3 regions of the Aliivibrio thorii genome follow, and region 3 is predicted to be linked to each of the others. Evidence: predicted binding sites of a transcription regulator. Region 3 holds the regulator's gene; each other region holds the start of a gene.
What was found. The regulator PurR, encoded in region 3, represses purine synthesis genes. The targets are predictions, from matches to a motif close to TNANGNAAACGTTTNCNTNA.
Positions count from the first base shown of each region.

Region 1 (6,089 bases), 390 kb from region 3:
ATCCAACATTAAGTCAAGATGGGTGGCAATCAACCCACAGTGTGGTTGAGATTGTCGCGCCAGATAGTCCTTTCCTGGTTGATTCTGTTAAAATGGCATTAACCCGCCTCGATACGACAAGTCACTTTATGCTTCATGGTCCACATTGTTTTACACGTGATGAAAACGGTGAGATTATTTCGATCTGTAGCAGTGATGGAAAAATGCAACAAACCCTTTTCCACTTCGAGGTCGATCATTTAAATGATGCTTCTGAAATGGAAGCTCTCCAAGCTGAATTAATATTAGTGCTAGAAGATATTCGCCGTGTAGTGAATGAATGGAAGCCAATGTCTGAAAAATTGACAGAGGTTATTCTAGAGCTTCACGCAAATGATTCACCGCTTGAAAAAGAGCAAGTTAATGAAGCGATTGAATTTTTAACTTGGTTACAAAATCATAATTTCACATTAATGGGGTACAAGAACTTTGATTTGGTTGCCGTAGAAGGTGATCATGAACTGACGCCAACACCAGAAATGGGGTTAGGTCTGTTCTCATTAGGATCGAGAATTAGCACTACGAAGTTATCTGAGATGCCATCTTCAGCACGTGCGGCTGCGAAAAAATCTGATTTATTGATTTTAACTAAATCAAATACTAAATCTCGAATTCATCGCCCAGCTTATACGGATTATATTGGTATTAAACGATTGAATAAACAAGGAAAAGTAGTCGGTGAACATCGCTTTACTGGTCTTTATACTTCAACCGCTTATAATCAAAGTGTGTCTAACATTCCTCTTCTGAGTAATAAAGTAGAGCGTATTCTAGAGTCAAGCCAATACATCAAAGGCTCGCATTCTTTTAAAGCATTAACGAATTTGTTTGAAACGTATCCACGTGATGAACTGTTCCAAGCTACCGAAGAAGAGATGCTTGAAGTCGGTACGGGTGTGGTGAAGATGCAAGATCGTGATTTATTACGTTTATTTGTGCGTCGTGATCCGTTCGGTCGTTTCTTTTCATGCATGGTGTATGTAACTAAAGAGCGTTATAACACTGAACTTCGTCGTCAAACTCAACGTATTTTGAAGGACTACTTTGGTTCAGATCAAGAAGTTGAATTTACGACGTTTTTCTCAGAGAGTGCTTTAGCAAGAACTCATTATATTGTGCGTGTAGATAATAATAACGGCGACATTAATGTGAAAGATATTGAAAATAATTTAATGGAAGCAGCATCTACGTGGGATGATCGTCTGTGTGATGTGATTGTTGCGAATCTAGGCGAAAGCATAGGTACAGCGATTGCAAAGAAATATCAACGAGCTTTTCCTCGTTCATATAAAGAAGCAACACTTCCTGGTTCGGCTGTTGCGGACATCGAACTTCTTGAGTTATTGAGCGATGATAATAAGTTGGGAATGTTATTTTATCGTCCACAAGAAGAGAAAAAGGGCTCAGCTAACGTTAAGCTCAAACTGTTCCATCGTGATGAGCCAATTCATTTATCTGATGTGATGCCTATGCTTGAAAACTTAGGATTGCGAGTAATTGGTGAATCACCATATAGCGTTAAGAAGAGTGATGGATCTGTTGATTGGATCTTGGATTTCTCCATGATCCATAATGGCTCGGAAGAAGTCGATTTACGTCAAGCTCGTGGCCGTTTTCAAGAAGCGTTTGCTCAAATTTGGGGTGGGCAATTAGAGAGTGATGGTTTTAACCGCTTAGTTTTAGGTGCAGGTTTATCTGGGCGAGAAGTCACTATTTTACGTGCTTATGCTCGTTATATGCGCCAAGTAGGCTTCCCATTCAGTCAACAATACATTGAAGATACTCTATCTACACATACGAAACTTGCAGTATCTGTGGTTAATCTCTTTGATCTTCGCTTTAACCCTTCAGCAGCTTGGTCTGAGAAGAAAGAGAAAAAACAGCTTGATGCTATCTATGATAGCTTAGATAAAGTAGAAAGTTTAGATGATGACCGTATCATTCGCCGTTATGTAGAGATGATTGTTGCGACGCTTCGTACTAACTATTATCAAGTATGTGAAAATGGTCAACCTAAGCCATGGTTATCACTGAAACTACAGCCATCGAATATCCCTGAAATTCCAGCACCAGTGCCTGCTTTTGAGATCTTTGTTTATGCGCCTGATATTGAAGGTGTGCATTTACGTGGTGGTAAAGTGGCACGTGGTGGATTACGTTGGTCAGATCGTCAAGAAGATTTCCGTACCGAAGTTCTTGGTCTTGTAAAAGCACAACAAGTTAAAAACACGGTTATTGTTCCAGTTGGAGCAAAAGGCGGGTTTGTTTGTAAGAAGCAACATAACTTTACAACACGTGATGATATTTTCGCAGAAGGGCAACGTTGCTACAAACAATTCATTCGTGCGTTGTTAGATGTATCTGACAACATCATTGAAGGTGAGGTTGTTCCACCACAAAATGTCGTTCGTCATGATGATGATGACCCGTATTTAGTTGTTGCAGCAGATAAAGGAACGGCAACATTCTCTGATTTAGCAAACTCAGTATCAGATGAATATAATTTTTGGTTAGGCGATGCCTTTGCTTCAGGCGGCTCTAATGGTTATGACCATAAGGCCATGGGTATTACTGCAAAAGGGGCGTGGGAATCTGTTAAACGTCATTTCCGTGAAATGGATATTGATTGCCAAACGACTGATTTCACCGTTGCTGGTGTTGGTGATATGGCTGGTGATGTGTTTGGTAATGGTATGTTGCTATCTAAACATATTCGCCTTCAAGCAGCGTTTAACCATATGCATATTTTCATCGATCCTAATCCAAATGCTGAGATTACATGGCCGGAACGTGCTCGTTTATTTGAACTGCCTCGTTCAAGTTGGGAAGATTACAATAAAGATCTGATATCTCAAGGCGGTGGTATATTCTCTCGTCGAGCTAAGTCGATAGATCTTTCTCCTGAAATTCAGAAGATGCTAGGCACTCGCAAACAGTCATTAGCGCCAAATGATCTCATTCAGATGATCTTGAAAATGAATGTTGATCTGTTGTGGAATGGCGGCATAGGCACTTACGTTAAATCAAGTAAAGAAACTAGCGCAGATGTCGGTGACCGTGCGAATGATTCCTTACGTATCAATGGATCAGAGCTAAATGCAAAAGTAGTTGGTGAGGGCGGGAACCTTGGTATGACTCAACTGGGTCGTATTGAATATGGCCTTAAAGGTGGTCGAGTTAATACTGATTTCGTTGATAATGTGGGTGGTGTTGACTGCTCTGATAACGAAGTAAACATTAAGATCCTACTTAATGGTCTGGTTGCTAATGGGGATCTAACGTACAAGCAACGTAATGTTCTGCTTCAGAAAATGGAAGATGAAGTCGGTGACATTGTTCTTGATGATGCGTATTGCCAATCAGAGTCGATCTCGGTAACAGAACAACAAGGTACGTCATTAGTTAAAGAGCAGATCCGTTTTATTCATCATTTAGAAAAACAAGGTCAATTGGATCGTGGATTAGAGTTTATTCCTGATGACGAAACATTGATTGAGCGTGAGAAAATGGGGCAGGCGTTAACTCGTCCAGAGCTTTCTGTTCTTGTTGCTTATGGAAAAATGGTGCTTAAAGAACAGTTAGCCTGTGATGAAATAGCAAATAATCCATACCATGCAGATTTACTAACTACGTATTTTCCTACTGAGTTACAGCGTAACTATAAAGCGGCGATGGATAACCACCCATTACGTTCAGAAATCATCGCAACTTGCTTAGCAAATCAGATGGTTAATGAAATGGGGTGCAACTTTATCACTCGCATGCATGAAGAAACTGGTTACAGTGTCACTGATATAACTAATGCTTATTCTGCTACTCGAGCAATTTTTGAATTTGGGGATTTATTCAAAGAGATCCGTAATTTAGATAATATTGCCACGACTGAAGCACAGTATGATGCGTTCTTTACTATGCGTAGAACCATCCGTCGAGTAGCACGCTGGCTATTACGTAATGGTTCACAAAAAATGACGATTCAGGAGTTGATAGTAAAATATAAACCTGCGGTTGATGATATTAAAATGAACCTGGATAGCTATTTGGTAAATGATGAAGTTGTTGAGCATATTGAACAAGCAAATCACTATCTGGAAATGGGAGTCCCGTGTGAGCTGGGTAATGTATTAGCACGTTTAAGTAGCTTGTATTCAGCAATGGATATTTCAGCTGTTGCCGAAGTGACAGAGCGACCAGTATCTACGTCAGCTCGTTTATACTATGTATTAGGAGATAAGTTGTCACTGCATTGGTTCTTGAAACAAATTAATAACCAAGGTGTTGATAACCACTGGCAAGCATTAGCTCGCGCTTCTTTCCGTGAAGATCTAGATTGGCAGCAACGTCAATTAACTCAACTTGTACTTGATGAGTATAAAGACAGTGATTCAGTTGAAAATGCGATAGAAGACTGGTGTAAAAAGAACATGGCATCAGTAGGGCGCTGGGACAACATTTTAAATGAGTTCAAAGTAGGTTCGGTTCATGAATTTGCGAAATTCTCAGTAGCATTAAGAGAGTTAACCTTGCTTAATTTAAGTTGTTCTTCGCACGCTGGCAATTAATGATAATAGGGTTTAGCGTTCCTAGCTAAACGTTTGCATAATAAAAGGGAAAGTGAATTTTTATTCGCTTTCCCTTTTTATTTCCCCGATAAATTTTGTATTTAAGTATATTAATAAGTGATTTTATTGAATTTATATGCCCTTAGGTGGTGGCGAGCTTTTAGATTGCAATAAATAATGATGAATAAAGTACGATTAAGTTTGAATTGTTAATAAAATCAGTGAATAATGACTCCCCGTTTATTCGGGACTTTTTTTGGAGCTACAATGTTATACCGCATCGCCAGAGCTGGCATTTTCAAACTTGATGCTGAAAAAGCACATGATTTAGCTATTCAAAATTTTAAACGCTTTACCGGCACTCCACTTGATCTCTTCTATCGTCAAAAATTGGCTTCTAAACCTGTAGAAGTTATGGGTATTACCTTTAAAAATCCACTTGGCCTTGCGGCTGGTCTTGATAAAAATGGCGAATGTATTGAAGCATTTGGCGCAATGGGTTTTGGCTTTATTGAAGTGGGAACAGTAACTCCTCGTCCTCAAGCAGGTAATGATAAGCCTCGTCTATTCCGTCTTATTGAAGCGGAAGGCATTATTAACCGTATGGGTTTTAATAACCTTGGTGTTGATAATCTTGTTGAGAACGTAAAGAAAGCAAAGTTTGATGGTGTTATTGGTATTAACATTGGTAAAAACAAAGATACGCCAATTGAAAAGGGCACGGAAGATTACTTAATTTGTATGGAGAAGGTATATCAATACGCAGGTTACATTGCGATTAATATCTCATCGCCAAACACTCCAGGTCTTCGTACTCTTCAATATGGTGAAGCATTGGATGATCTTCTTTCTCAATTGAAAGAGAAGCAAAAAGAATTAGCTGAGAAATACGGTAAGTATGTTCCTATCGCTTTGAAGATCGCGCCTGATTTGGATGATAATGAATTATCTCAAATTGCTGACTCTCTAATGAAGTATAAAATTGATGGTGTGATTGCAACCAACACAACATTAGATCGCTCAATGGTTGAAGGCATGAAGCATGCGGAAGAGATGGGAGGCTTAAGTGGTCGTCCTGTTCAAACTCGCAGTACTGAAGTTGTTCGTCGCCTTAAAGAGCTACTTGGTGATTCTTTACCAATCATTGGGGTAGGTGGTGTTGACTCTTATGTTGCAGCAAAAGAAAAAATGATGGCAGGTGCTGATCTGGTGCAAATCTACTCAGGCTTCATTTATAAAGGTCCTGCATTAGTTAAAGATATTGTAAACAATATTTAAATGTTATAAAAAGTAGCGAAAGTTGCTTACAGACTATTCAAACAGAAGGGGGAATGAAAATTTCCCCTTTTTTTATTGCTAACCTCTTGTAAAATTAACGATTAATTGCACCAGTATTATTTTTGACTGAAAATACACATGAATTTTTAGCATGATTTGCAGTAATTGGTGATTGGCTATCGAAGGGATTCTTCCCGTTTTTTCAAGAGA
Region 1 covers NZ_CM170654.1:1,511,062-1,517,150, reverse strand. The annotation lists gene AC2IP4_RS06900 (NAD-glutamate dehydrogenase) at 1-4,601, shown strand, start outside; gene pyrD (quinone-dependent dihydroorotate dehydrogenase) at 4,869-5,879, shown strand.
Region 1: a site for PurR is predicted at 4,623-4,642, ahead of pyrD (quinone-dependent dihydroorotate dehydrogenase). Genes of this name have one in related genera too.

Region 2 (6,089 bases), 140 kb from region 3:
TCATGATTAAATATCTTTACTCTTTCGCATGGATTTTTGCCTCATTGTTTGCTGGAAACGGTATTCAATCTTGGTTAAATCTCCCAGTACCGGGCAGTATTCTTGGAATGCTTATTTTATTCTCCGCGATGGTTATCGGCGTATGTAGGTCGGATTGGGCAGCAACAGGTTGCCAATTTTTCATGCGTAATATGCTGATTTTATTTATCCCAATTTCGGTCGGTTTAATGACGCATTTTGATTTATTACTTACTAATGCTATTCCTATTATTGTCAGTACTGCGGGCGGGTCATTATTAGTCTTAGTTTGTCTGTCATTATTTATCGATCGTCTTGATAGAGGTAATAAATAATGTGGGTAATTCTAACGGTTATTGTTTTTTATTCTGCTCGTTGGTTTGCAAAACGCTTTCCTCACCCACTCAATAATCCATTGTTATTAAGTGTCTTTATCGTCATTCCTATTTTAATGTTATGCAAAGTGCCTTATGAAACTTACTATGCCGATAATGCATTTTTAAGTTATTTATTGCAGCCTGCCGTCGTTGCATTGGCTTACCCATTGTACGAACAATTGCCTCATATACGTGCTAACTGGAAGATTATCTTACTGGCTTGCAGTGTTGGGTCTTTATTCTCGATGTTGTCTGGCGCATTCTTAGCGGTATGGATGGGAGCTGATATGCAACTCGTTGCGAGTATCTTGCCAAAATCAGTGACAACGCCTATTGCAATGGCAATTTCATCACAACTTGAAGGTGAAGCAGCAATTGCGGCTATCTTAGTGTTACTTGCTGGGTTAATGGGAGCAATTTGTGCGTACCCGATTTACAATATGCTAGGAATAAAAAGTTCGTTAGCTCGCGGCTTAACTATGGGCAATGTCTCTCACGCTTTAGGTACAGCTCAAGCCGCTGAAGTGAACCCTCAAGATGCCGCTTTTAGTTCATTAGCCCTCGTAATTTGCGGCATTATTACCTCTTTGGTTGCTCCCATTATTTATTCTTTAATGCTATTGATTAAATAATTATTGGATAAAAGAGCATCAAACACGGTGTGACCTCTCTCTCAATGATGTAATTAATGTAAATTTGCATCATTGAGTGTGAGTTTGATCTATGTTTCGTTTCAAATTCCCTCTAAAATGATCTCATAATATTTAAAAAGGATCATATAGATGACCACCCTACATAAAGACTCTCTGCAACAACGCTTAGAAGAAAGCATGAAAATACTGCCTTCTGCATTGCAACCTGCTATTACTCCTTTAATTAACGAGCAATTCACTGGTGTAATCACCAAAGAACAATTCCTTTCTTTACTTTCTCACAGTGAATTAAGTGATAAAGAATTAAGATTGGCACTTCTTCCTTTAGCCGCTGCATTTTCTGTTGCCCCTATCTCAAATTTCTATGTTGGTGCAATCGCTCGTGGTGTTTCTGGTGATTTATATTTTGGCGCGAATATGGAATTCAATAATGTTCAGTTAGGCCAAACAATTCACGCAGAACAATCGGCAATTAGTCATGCTTGGATCCATGGTGAAACGGGCATTCTAGACATCACGATTAATTTCAGCCCTTGTGGTCACTGTCGTCAATTTATGAATGAATTAACGACTGCAGATAGCTTGATGGTTCAACTTCCTGAGCGTGATGAAAAATCACTACAAGAGTATTTACCAGAATCTTTTGGTCCTAAGGATTTAGGCATTGAAGGGGGATTACTTGCGAAAGTATCTCATGAGCTGACTTTTGAATCTGATTCCCCATTGCTACTTAAAGCATTCGAAGCTGCAAATCGCAGTCATGCGCCTTATTCTAAAAACTTTAGTGGTGTGGCATTAGAAATGAACAACGGCAATATTTACTCAGGTATGTATGCAGAAAATGCCGCGTTTAACCCTAGCTTACCACCATTACAAGTCGCTTTAGTACACGCAAACATGTCTCGTGAAGCGTTATCTGAAATCAAAAAAGCAGCATTGATTGAAGATCATAAAGGTGCGATTAGTCATTTAGCAATTACAACATGTACGCTAAAAGACCTAAGCCCTAACATGGTGCTAGAATACATTTCTTTGTAATGAAGAGTAAATAGAGGGGGTCATGCCCTCCTCTATTTTTATTTACGGTTTACTTATCAAGAGCAATAGATCTATTGATTACTCTTCCAACGAATAGCCGCATCAATAAGCTGTCTATCCATTCCTTTTTGACCAATTAATGAAATGCCCCACGGTGAATTGTTTACTGAGAACCACGGAAGATGTAATTGTGGTAAATCAGCTAAACTGGCCAATGACGTATATTTCAATATTTGAGTATTAAGCTTATATAACTGTTCATCTGAAGCGGTTCTTGGTGGTGCAATATTCGCAGTTGTTGGCATTAATATTAACGTCTTTTCATCTAAAATAGATTCTAGAACCGATTGAACCAACTCTCTTTGCTCTAAAGCGATGCGTTCATCTTTATATTTTAATGAAGCGAGCCACTTCATCTGCATCTTAATTTCATTATTAATAACAGAATTATTTTTTTCAATCCAAGGCTCAATATTGCGTAGCCCTCTTGTCGCACAAATAACTTTGAAACTCTCTGCAGCCTTTGTGGTAATAATCTTACTGATCGCTTTACTACGAACTACTTTATACGGAGATGATGCGAGCAATTTTTCTAATTTTTCTTTTGCTTCATCTGGTACATCAAGAAATAAACTATCCAATACCACAATACGCTCAATCATCACGAGTGGTGACATTGGTGTTAAGGTTGCAGCAACCTTTCTTATATCCGATAAATTTTTAGCAATCCAACCAAGCGAAGTGTCTTCTTTTGCAATGCTAAATACACCATCCATATTGACGCCACAAGTCGACGATTTAAATCCATATAAACCTGCATATAACGCAGGGATCCGAATGCCACCGTTTAGGTCTGTTCCTAAACCAATATCAGCAAAACCATTTGCAACAGCGGCAACTGCACCGCAAGAAGAACCGCCTATAAATCGCCCTTCACTGTTTGGATTTAAAATCGCTTCATAATGAGAGTTATTACCATGAAGACCAAAACCAAACTCATCCATTTGAGTTTTACCAACAAAGATAGCACCTTTTTTTAATATCAGATCGACAACAGGCGCGTTCGCTTTCGCCATTTTTTGTTGTAATAACCACGTAGGATTGCCTAATCCATTTGGAGTATCTTTTATATCAATACAATCACTTACAACAAATTTCTTATTTTCTAAAAGACCATAAAACGCCCATTGTTGTGTCTCCCCTGAATGAGGTACGCAGGTGGTTTGATCATCCATAATTTAGTACTACTACTTAATTCAAAAAAAATAGAATACCAGTCATGGCATTGAATACAAATCAACACATCCACTCTGTCTACAATTTACTCAGTAGTGTGATCTATGTTCCAGTGCTATAAGCTAGCTAAAGAAATAAAACCAAAAGCAAACGTTTGCGTATTTATTAAATTTTAGTATGATACCGCCATATTTCACTACTACATGAGAATTTATTATGTTTGGTACTGCTCTATCTTCTTCTGCAACAAAAGTATTATTGCTTGGTTCTGGTGAACTCGGTAAAGAGGTAGCAATTGAATGTCAACGCCTTGGTCTAGAAGTCATTGCGGTTGACCGATACTTAAATGCCCCTGCAATGCAAGTGGCTCACCGTAGTTATGCGATTGATATGTTAGATACTGATGCACTAGAAGAAATTATCAAAAAAGAGCAACCAGATTATGTAGTGCCAGAAATTGAAGCCATTGCAACAGACAAGTTAGTTGAATTAGAAAAACAAGGGCTTAATGTAGTCCCTACGGCTAACGCAACAAAACTAACCATGAACCGTGAAGGTATTCGTCGTTTAGCTGCAGAAGAATTAAAGCTTCCGACGTCTCCTTACCGTTTTGTAGATACCTACGATGAATTAGTTGAAGCGGTTAAATTTGTTGGCATGCCTTGTGTTATCAAACCTGTGATGAGTTCATCGGGTAAAGGTCAAAGTGTGATAAAAACAGAAGCTGATATCAAAACATCGTGGGATTACGCACAAGATGGCGGCCGTACCGGGGCTGGACGCGCCATTGTTGAAGGGTTTGTTGATTTTGATTATGAGATTTCGTTATTAACCATTCGCGCTGTCGATGGTGTATATTTCTGTGCTCCAATCGGTCATAGACAAGAAGATGGTGACTATCGTGAATCTTGGCAACCACAGATAATGACAGAAGCCGCATTAAAACAAGCGCAACAAGCCGCTGAAAAAGTAGTAAATGCACTTGGTGGATATGGTTTATTTGGTGTTGAACTCTTTATTAAAGGTAACAATATTTACTTTAATGAAGTATCACCTCGTCCGCATGATACTGGTTTGGTAACGCTTATCTCTCAAGAAATGTCTGAGTTTGCTCTTCATGTACGTGCCTTTACTGGTATGCCAATTAATAGCATAACTCAGTATGGACCTTCTGCTTCTTCTGTAATTTTAGGCCAGGGAACATCAATTAATATTCGTTTTGATGGGCTCACTGACGCATTAAGCCAACCACAAACTCAGGTGAAATTGTTTGGTAAACCAGAAATTGATGGTCGCCGCCGCTTAGGGGTTACGATGACTCGTCGTGATAATCTTGAAGCGGCAATTAAAGACGCTATCTCTGCATCGAACAAAATTAAGATCATGTACTAAAACACCAAACCAACCTATCAGAATGCTGAATGAATGCTATTCTGATGGTTTTTTTACCACTTTTTATCTGATTTCATTCTTTAATCAATAAATTTTGGCTTTTTCGTTATCTAACCGTTGCAAACTTACAAGGTTAACAGGTATAAATAACTAAATTGCTCGTTAACTTTTTATTTTAATCTCACCATGGATGATGACTATGTTTGAAAAAATATCTGCTGCACCAGCCGACCCAATTTTAGGTCTTACTGATGAATTTAAAAATGATCCTCGTGCTGAAAAGATCAACCTTGGTGTTGGTATTTATAAGAACGAAGCAGGTCAAACACCTGTATTAAAAACGGTAAAAAAAGCAGAAGCAGTATTGCTTGATACTGAAAAAACAAAGTCATACTTAACCATCCAAGGTACAGCAGAATACGGCCTAGCTGTTCAAAAATTGTTATTTGGTAGCGATGCTGAAGTAATTACAGAAAAACGAGCTCAAACGGCTCAAGCTCCTGGTGGTACTGGTGCATTACGTGTTGCTGGTGAATTCATTAAACGTCAACTTGGCGATGTGAAAATCTGGATCAGTAACCCTACGTGGGCAAACCACATTGGCGTATTTACCGCAGCAGGAATTGAAACGGCACAATATAGCTACTATAACGCTGAAACTAAATCAAAAGACTTCACTGCAATGCTCACTGATTTACAACAAGCAAGCGAAGGCGATGTCGTTCTACTTCATGGTTGCTGCCATAACCCAACAGGTATCGACCCAACAGCTGAAGAATGGGAAGAGCTAGCTAAACTTTGTTCAAATAAAGGTTTACTGCCTCTATTTGACTTTGCATACCAAGGCTTTGCTAAAGGTGTAGAAGAAGATGCTTCTGGTCTTCGTATTTTCTCTAAATATTGCCCAGAATTACTAGTAGCAAGCTCATTCTCGAAAAACTTTGGTCTATATAACGAACGTGTTGGAGCTTTCACTTTAGTAGCAAAAGATGCTGCTGTTGCTGCCGATGCTTTCTCTCAAGTTAAAGCGATTATCCGTTCTATCTACTCTAACCCTCCTGCTCATGGCGCAGGTGTTGTTACACACATCTTAAATGATGATGCACTACGCACAGAGTGGGAACAAGAAGTAGCAGAGATGCGTGACCGTATCCAAGAAATGCGTACTCTTTTTGTTGCAACACTAAAAGAGCAAGGTGTTGCTGCTGATTTTAGCTTTATTGAAGGTCAAAACGGCATGTTCTCTTTTTCTGGTCTTTCTAAAGAACAAGTAAATCGCCTAAAAGACGAATTTGCTATCTACATTGTTGGCTCTGGCCGTATCAGTGTCGCTGGTATGACAAAAGACAACATGCTTCCTTTATGTAAAGGAATT
Region 2 covers NZ_CM170654.1:1,262,487-1,268,575, reverse strand. The annotation lists gene sbcB (exodeoxyribonuclease I) at 1-6, shown strand, start outside; gene AC2IP4_RS05715 (CidA/LrgA family protein) at 3-353, shown strand; gene AC2IP4_RS05710 (CidB/LrgB family autolysis modulator) at 353-1,027, shown strand; gene cdd (cytidine deaminase) at 1,178-2,086, shown strand; gene AC2IP4_RS05700 (amidase family protein) at 2,158-3,321, opposite strand; gene purT (formate-dependent phosphoribosylglycinamide formyltransferase) at 3,539-4,714, shown strand; gene AC2IP4_RS05690 (amino acid aminotransferase) at 4,914-6,089, shown strand, end outside.
Region 2: a site for PurR is predicted at 3,465-3,484, ahead of purT (formate-dependent phosphoribosylglycinamide formyltransferase). Genes of this name have one in related genera too.

Region 3 (6,089 bases):
ATAAAAATCGAAATTTAATCTTTACACATATCTTTATACACCCTGTTAATGATAGGTGCTATTCCTTTTCATACTTATCCAGTACAATTCTTAAATAAATTTCTTGGAGCAAAGAGACATGAACGAATTAACTGCATTTAACGAACAACGCGCTGAAATTTACTGGTGGTTGTCGAACTTATTAGCGAATGAACTAACAGAAGAACAATTAGAACAATATAACAGTTTTGAAGTTCGTACTTTCCTGTCTGATTTAGGGAAGACGCCAGAATTAGCGTCATCGGTAAATGAATTGGTTGAAAAGTTAAATAAACTTCAAGCTCGCGACGATGCACAGCTTGAATTATCAGCTGATTTTTGCCAAGCATTTTTAGGTTCTGACAAAAACAGTGCTCTACCTTATGCATCAATCTATTTAGATAAATCAGGCCTTCTTAATGCAAAACCTGCTCAAGATATGCGTGAATTACTAGAAAAGTACAAGATTGCTCAAAAAGCAGAATTCAATGAACCCGCAGACCATATAGCTATTGAACTAGATTTCCTTGGGAATTTAATCCTAATGACAAATCAGCAAACTTCTGAAGAAGACTTTGAAGCTTATATGAGTGCGCAACTTTCTTTTATTAATAAACAGCTATTATCTTGGACTCCAAAATTTAACCATATTTGTAAGGAGAGAGATGAATTCGGCTTTTATGCTGCAGTAACGACTTTCCTTGTAACCTTTCTACAACTTGATGTTACTTTCCTTACAGGTGAGTAATTTATAGTTTATATATTGGTACAATATTTTTACAGGTGTGTGATATAAATCAAATCATTAACAAAATTAATTAAATCACTAATTGTTTGCACTATGCTTTACCTATAAAATGTGAGCGCAAACGATAAAATTTGATCATTAAATGAAAACCGCATTTTTGGCGGTTTTTTTCATTTATAACCAGGGCCTATTTATCTTCCATCATATCTACATAATGTAATATCAATTTTGTTGGAACATAAATAGCCCCTTATTTTACCCATTAAGGCTTTTATATGGCTACTATTAAAGATGTTGCAAAACTTGCAGCTGTTTCTACTACCACTGTCTCTCATGTAATTAATAAAACTCGTTTTGTTGCCGAAGCAACTCAAAAACGTGTATGGGAAGCGGTTGAAGAACTAAACTACGCACCTAGTGCCGTTGCTCGCAGTTTAAAATGCAATACAACACGTACGATTGGTATGTTAGTAACACAATCTTTCAACCCATTTTTTGCAGAGGTTATGCATGGTGTTGAGAATTACTGTTACAAACAAGGTTACACTTTATTTATGTGTAATACTGAAGGCGATTTAGATAAGCAAAAACATTATCTTCGCATGCTTTCAGAAAAACGTGTTGATGGCCTATTAGTCATGTGTTCAGACCTTAATGAACAACTATTAGCGCTGCTTGAAAAAAACACTGAGCTACCAATGGTTATTATGGATTGGGGCCCAGATAGCCCACGTACAGATAAAATCATTGATAATTCAGAAAAAGGCGGTTACTTAGCAACAAAACATTTAATTGAAAACGGCCATGAAAAAATCGCTTGTATTACAGGTCAGTTAGATAAATTAACGTGTAAAGAGCGTGTTCGTGGGTTCGAACGAGCTTTAGCTGAATCAAACTTAAGCGCTAACCCTGACTGGATTTTGGAAGGCGACTTCGAGTGTGCTTCAGCATCAAAAGCTGTAGATAAAGTACTAGCAATGACAGAGCGTCCAACAGCACTATTTTGCTTTAACGATATTATGGCACTGGCGGCAATAAGTAAAATTCAACAAGCGGGCTTAAAAGTACCTGAAGACATCTCAGTTATTGGTTACGACAATATTGAATTATCGGCGTATTTCTCTCCACCCCTGACAACTATTCACCAACCTAAACGTCGTGTTGGTAAAACAGCGGTAGAGATTTTATTAGAGCGCATTAAAGATAAGCACCATGAGCGTCGCATTTTTGAAATGCAGCCTGAAGTTGTCTCTCGTAGCAGCGTATCAAATAGAATCAAATAGCGCTTATTTACTTATTAAAATACGAGTTGGTTCAATTTACACTTAAAATTTGAACCGACTTAACAAAAATAAATGATCATTTTTTGAAGCAACATCACACTACGCTCAATTGTGCAACAACTCTTACTATAAATTGCTATATTATCAGCAAAGTCACGAACAGGGCAAACTGTACGAAAGTACAGGACGCAAAGCTTCCGGCCTACGTATTTATATATAAGGTAGCGGGGTTGCCGACAGTAAGTATTCTCTCAAGTATTGTTAATTTTTACTTTAAAATAACAATACCTTACTTTGAACTTGCTACCATTTCCTCGGGCTCAGTTGTTTAGTGACATAGACTTACTAACCGAGAATTATTGCAATGGATAAACCAGTACTAAAAGAATCACTTCATTTACTTTCATCTTTAGGTAAGATCACTTCACGCTCAATGTTTGGTGGTTTTGGCATTTTTATTGATGGCACTATGTTCGCTCTTGTTGTTCAAGATAAACTTCATTTAAGAGCTAGTGATGAGACTATCAATTTATTTAAAGAGCAAGGGTTTGAACCATACGTTTATAAAAAGCGTGGTTTTCCTGTTGTAACTAAATACTTTGCAATTTCAGCTGAATGTTGGGAAGAGCCAGACTCAATCTTAATTCAAGCTGTCATAGCTTTAGATGTCGCTAAAAAAGATAAAAAGAAACAGCAAACAGCCGGACCTTCTCGTATCAAAGATTTACCAAATCTAAGATTAGCGACAGAAAGAATGCTTAAAAAAGCAGGCATTAATACTGTTGAAGAGTTGCGCACCACTGGAGCTGTTAATGCTTATAAAGCAATTCAACAGACACATTCAAACAGTGTGAGTGATGAATTACTTTGGTCGCTTGAAGGAGCGATTAAAGGAACTCATTGGTCTGTTGTTTCAGCAGAAACACGAAGTGAATTAAGAAAGCAATTATAAACTAAGTGTTAATCTATACGTCTTAATCTTATGCTCTATCAAAGAGATTAAGGCGTTAACCCTCCCTAAACCAAGCTCCCCCCCCTTAAAACTAAATAAAGCGACAAGCCTTCACACTTTAACTCTCCTTTGTAACAATATCTGTTACTTTATATAACTATCAGTTATGCTACGTCTTCATATATAGAACATAAAACTGTTAAATGGCGTGCGTTTTATAAGGCGGTGTTAATGAGTAAAAATACAATCAGCAAAAAGTGGCTTTATTTACCTATAATATCAATGGTATTTACAATATCTATTGGCTTATTTGTGTTTAATTCAACACTCTCAAATTGGCTTGAGCACAAAGTTGAAGGTAGTCTATCTGAAGAAGCCTCTCGTATTATAAAAGACATCAATGACGACCAAGTTTCCTTTTCTGATTTAAAAGCATTGGATGTATACATAAAAACAAAACTAGTTATTGCCAAAGAAGACCATATTACTCTGATAAAATCAGACGGCACGCCAATTGCTGATAGTGATATTTCTTTAAACGCCGTCTTACAGCTTGAAAACCATTTAAACCGAGAAGAAGTGAATAACGCTAAAGATATTGGCTATGGCACTGCTACCCGCTTCAGTACTTCTCGCTTTAAAAACTTACTCTACTCTGCACAATCATTTGAATACCAAGGTCAAACATATATTCTTAGAACGGCAACGCCACTAACTCGTATCGATGCCATGGTAGAAGAATTGATGAACATCCTAATTATTTTAATGGGGATTAACATTGTACTTGTCATTGGCTCATCTCTACTCAGTAATAAGCTTATTCAACAGCAAGTAAAAAATGAGCAAGATCTACAAGAAGAGCGTATAGAACAACGTACTCAAGAAATTGAGCTATTACACCGTCTTGCAAATATGCTTGCGGCTTGTAACTCAATCAATGAAGCTCAAATGGTCGTTGAAGATATCCTTCCTAGGATTTTAGGGGATGTAAATGGCGTCGTATCTCTAATGCGTTCATCTAGGAATCAACTACTAGTAAAACTCGATTGGGGCGGAGCTTGGCCAGGCAATAAAACTTACGCACCTGAAGAATGCTGGGCATTACGAAAAGGTAAATTTCATCTCGCTAATGATAAATATACCACCCTGCCATGTTCCCATATGTCTGCGACCGGAACAGACCAAACACTATGCATCCCATTGACCGCACATGGCAACACCATTGGTATGATGCATATCTACCTTGGTGATAAAGAACATTTAGACAAGAGCGTTCAAAAACTTGCTTTCACGGTTGCTGAGCATCTTGGTTTGGCACTCGCGAACTTAAATTTACAAGAGAAATTGAGAGAGCAAGCCATAAGCGATCCTTTAACTGGTTTATACAACCGTCGTTACTACGAAGAAACCATTAACCAAGAAATAATGCGAGCTCACCGACACAAACAAGAAATGTCGATTCTTATGTTAGATCTTGACCACTTTAAACGCTTTAATGATAACTATGGGCATGATGCTGGTGATTATGTATTAAAAACCATCGGTTCATTATTACTTAATACTATGCGTGGAGAAGATACAATTTGTCGCCTTGGCGGAGAAGAACTAGCGATTATTTTACCAAATACAGGTGCTGAAGGTGCATTACATGCAGCAAAGTCTTTATGTGAAGCCGTTAGCGATCTTCATTTGGCAATTAAAGAATTGTCATTAGGTAAATTGAGTGTTTCTATTGGTATCGCAACTTACCCTAAAAATGGGCTTCAATCTGATGATTTAACTAAGCTCGCAGATATTGCACTTTATGAAGCAAAAGGCCGAGGACGGGATCAAGCTTGTCATTATGATGAGCTGATCCAGCCTTCAGAATATCCAGAGCCCATTGAAGTAGAAGAAAAAGCAAAAACCAGTGACGAAAATACGATTAACTCTTAGTTTCTCTAAAAATGATGGGCCTAATCCACAGGCTCATCATCTACTTGCATCATAAAATCAGTTACCCAGCCAATCAGTAGGATCATTAACCAAGAAACCATAATCGAAGTCGGGACTTCAAATTTAGGCGATATAATTAATGTACTAAATCCTATAACAGGTAAAAGCCAAGACATCATCGGCAACCAATCTTTATATTTTGAACGCCCTACACTCTGTAAACATACAATAAGTCCTGTAATAGATAATGCGACAAGCGCAGCATGCTGTAAGCCCCCAATCCATAGTGGGATAACTAAAACTAATGGCCACCATGCATTACTATTTACAGGTTTCCAACTTCTTACCGCCACCCACACAAGTACAACACTGATTATCTGGATTAACGTCGAATAGGCGCTCCCTGCTAATTTCCCTTCATATTGTAATGCCATTATTCCGGCTTCCATGGCTATAACAACAGACACAATAAAAACCACTAAATGAACACTTTTACGTCGAGAAAATATCACCATAAGTAATGGAAATAGAGTCCAAACTGCGATAGATAGCGATAGCGGCTGAGAAGAGTTTAACGTTAAACCAAACAATGACATTCCTACGAGTAATATCCAAGTAGCGACACCACCTTGAGGAATAAGCCAAAGCATCGGAATAGCCAAAGCAAGTAAAGGAAGTTGCCCACCACTAACCCCAAATGCTAATACACCAACAACAACGAGAACAAAACTTAATAATATAGATAACACAGCTAATAACATCACCTTCCCTCCTTGGTACAGAGTTGTTTACTTTGTTACTATTTCAGTTTAGCGGTAATAACTCGCTTTATCACTGACCTATCTCTCTTTTCTAAAATAAGGCCGTTAATTCAATGAATGAATTTATCCAGAGTATCTATACAAATTTACGCTTCGTCCCAAAGGGGAGAGTAATTACCTATGGGCAACTTGCTAAACTGGCAGGGTTCCCTAACCACTCTCGTCATGTAGGAAAAACATTGGCTAAATTACCTAAAGACAGCACATTGCCTTGGCATCGAGTGGTTAATTCTCAAGGAAAGGTTTCATTGCAAGGTGAGCAATTTAAAGAACAAAAAGGGAAGCTCGAAGAGGAAGGTATTATCGTTCGTGAAGATGGGAAAATTTTACAT
Region 3 covers NZ_CM170654.1:1,123,682-1,129,770, reverse strand. The annotation lists gene torD (molecular chaperone TorD) at 119-766, shown strand; gene purR (HTH-type transcriptional repressor PurR) at 1,042-2,049, shown strand; cyclic di-GMP riboswitch class I at 2,203-2,287, shown strand; gene AC2IP4_RS05155 (TfoX/Sxy family DNA transformation protein) at 2,414-3,001, shown strand; gene AC2IP4_RS05150 (sensor domain-containing diguanylate cyclase) at 3,233-4,936, shown strand; gene AC2IP4_RS05145 (VP0952 family biofilm-associated protein) at 4,957-5,697, opposite strand; gene AC2IP4_RS05140 (MGMT family protein) at 5,811-6,089, shown strand, end outside.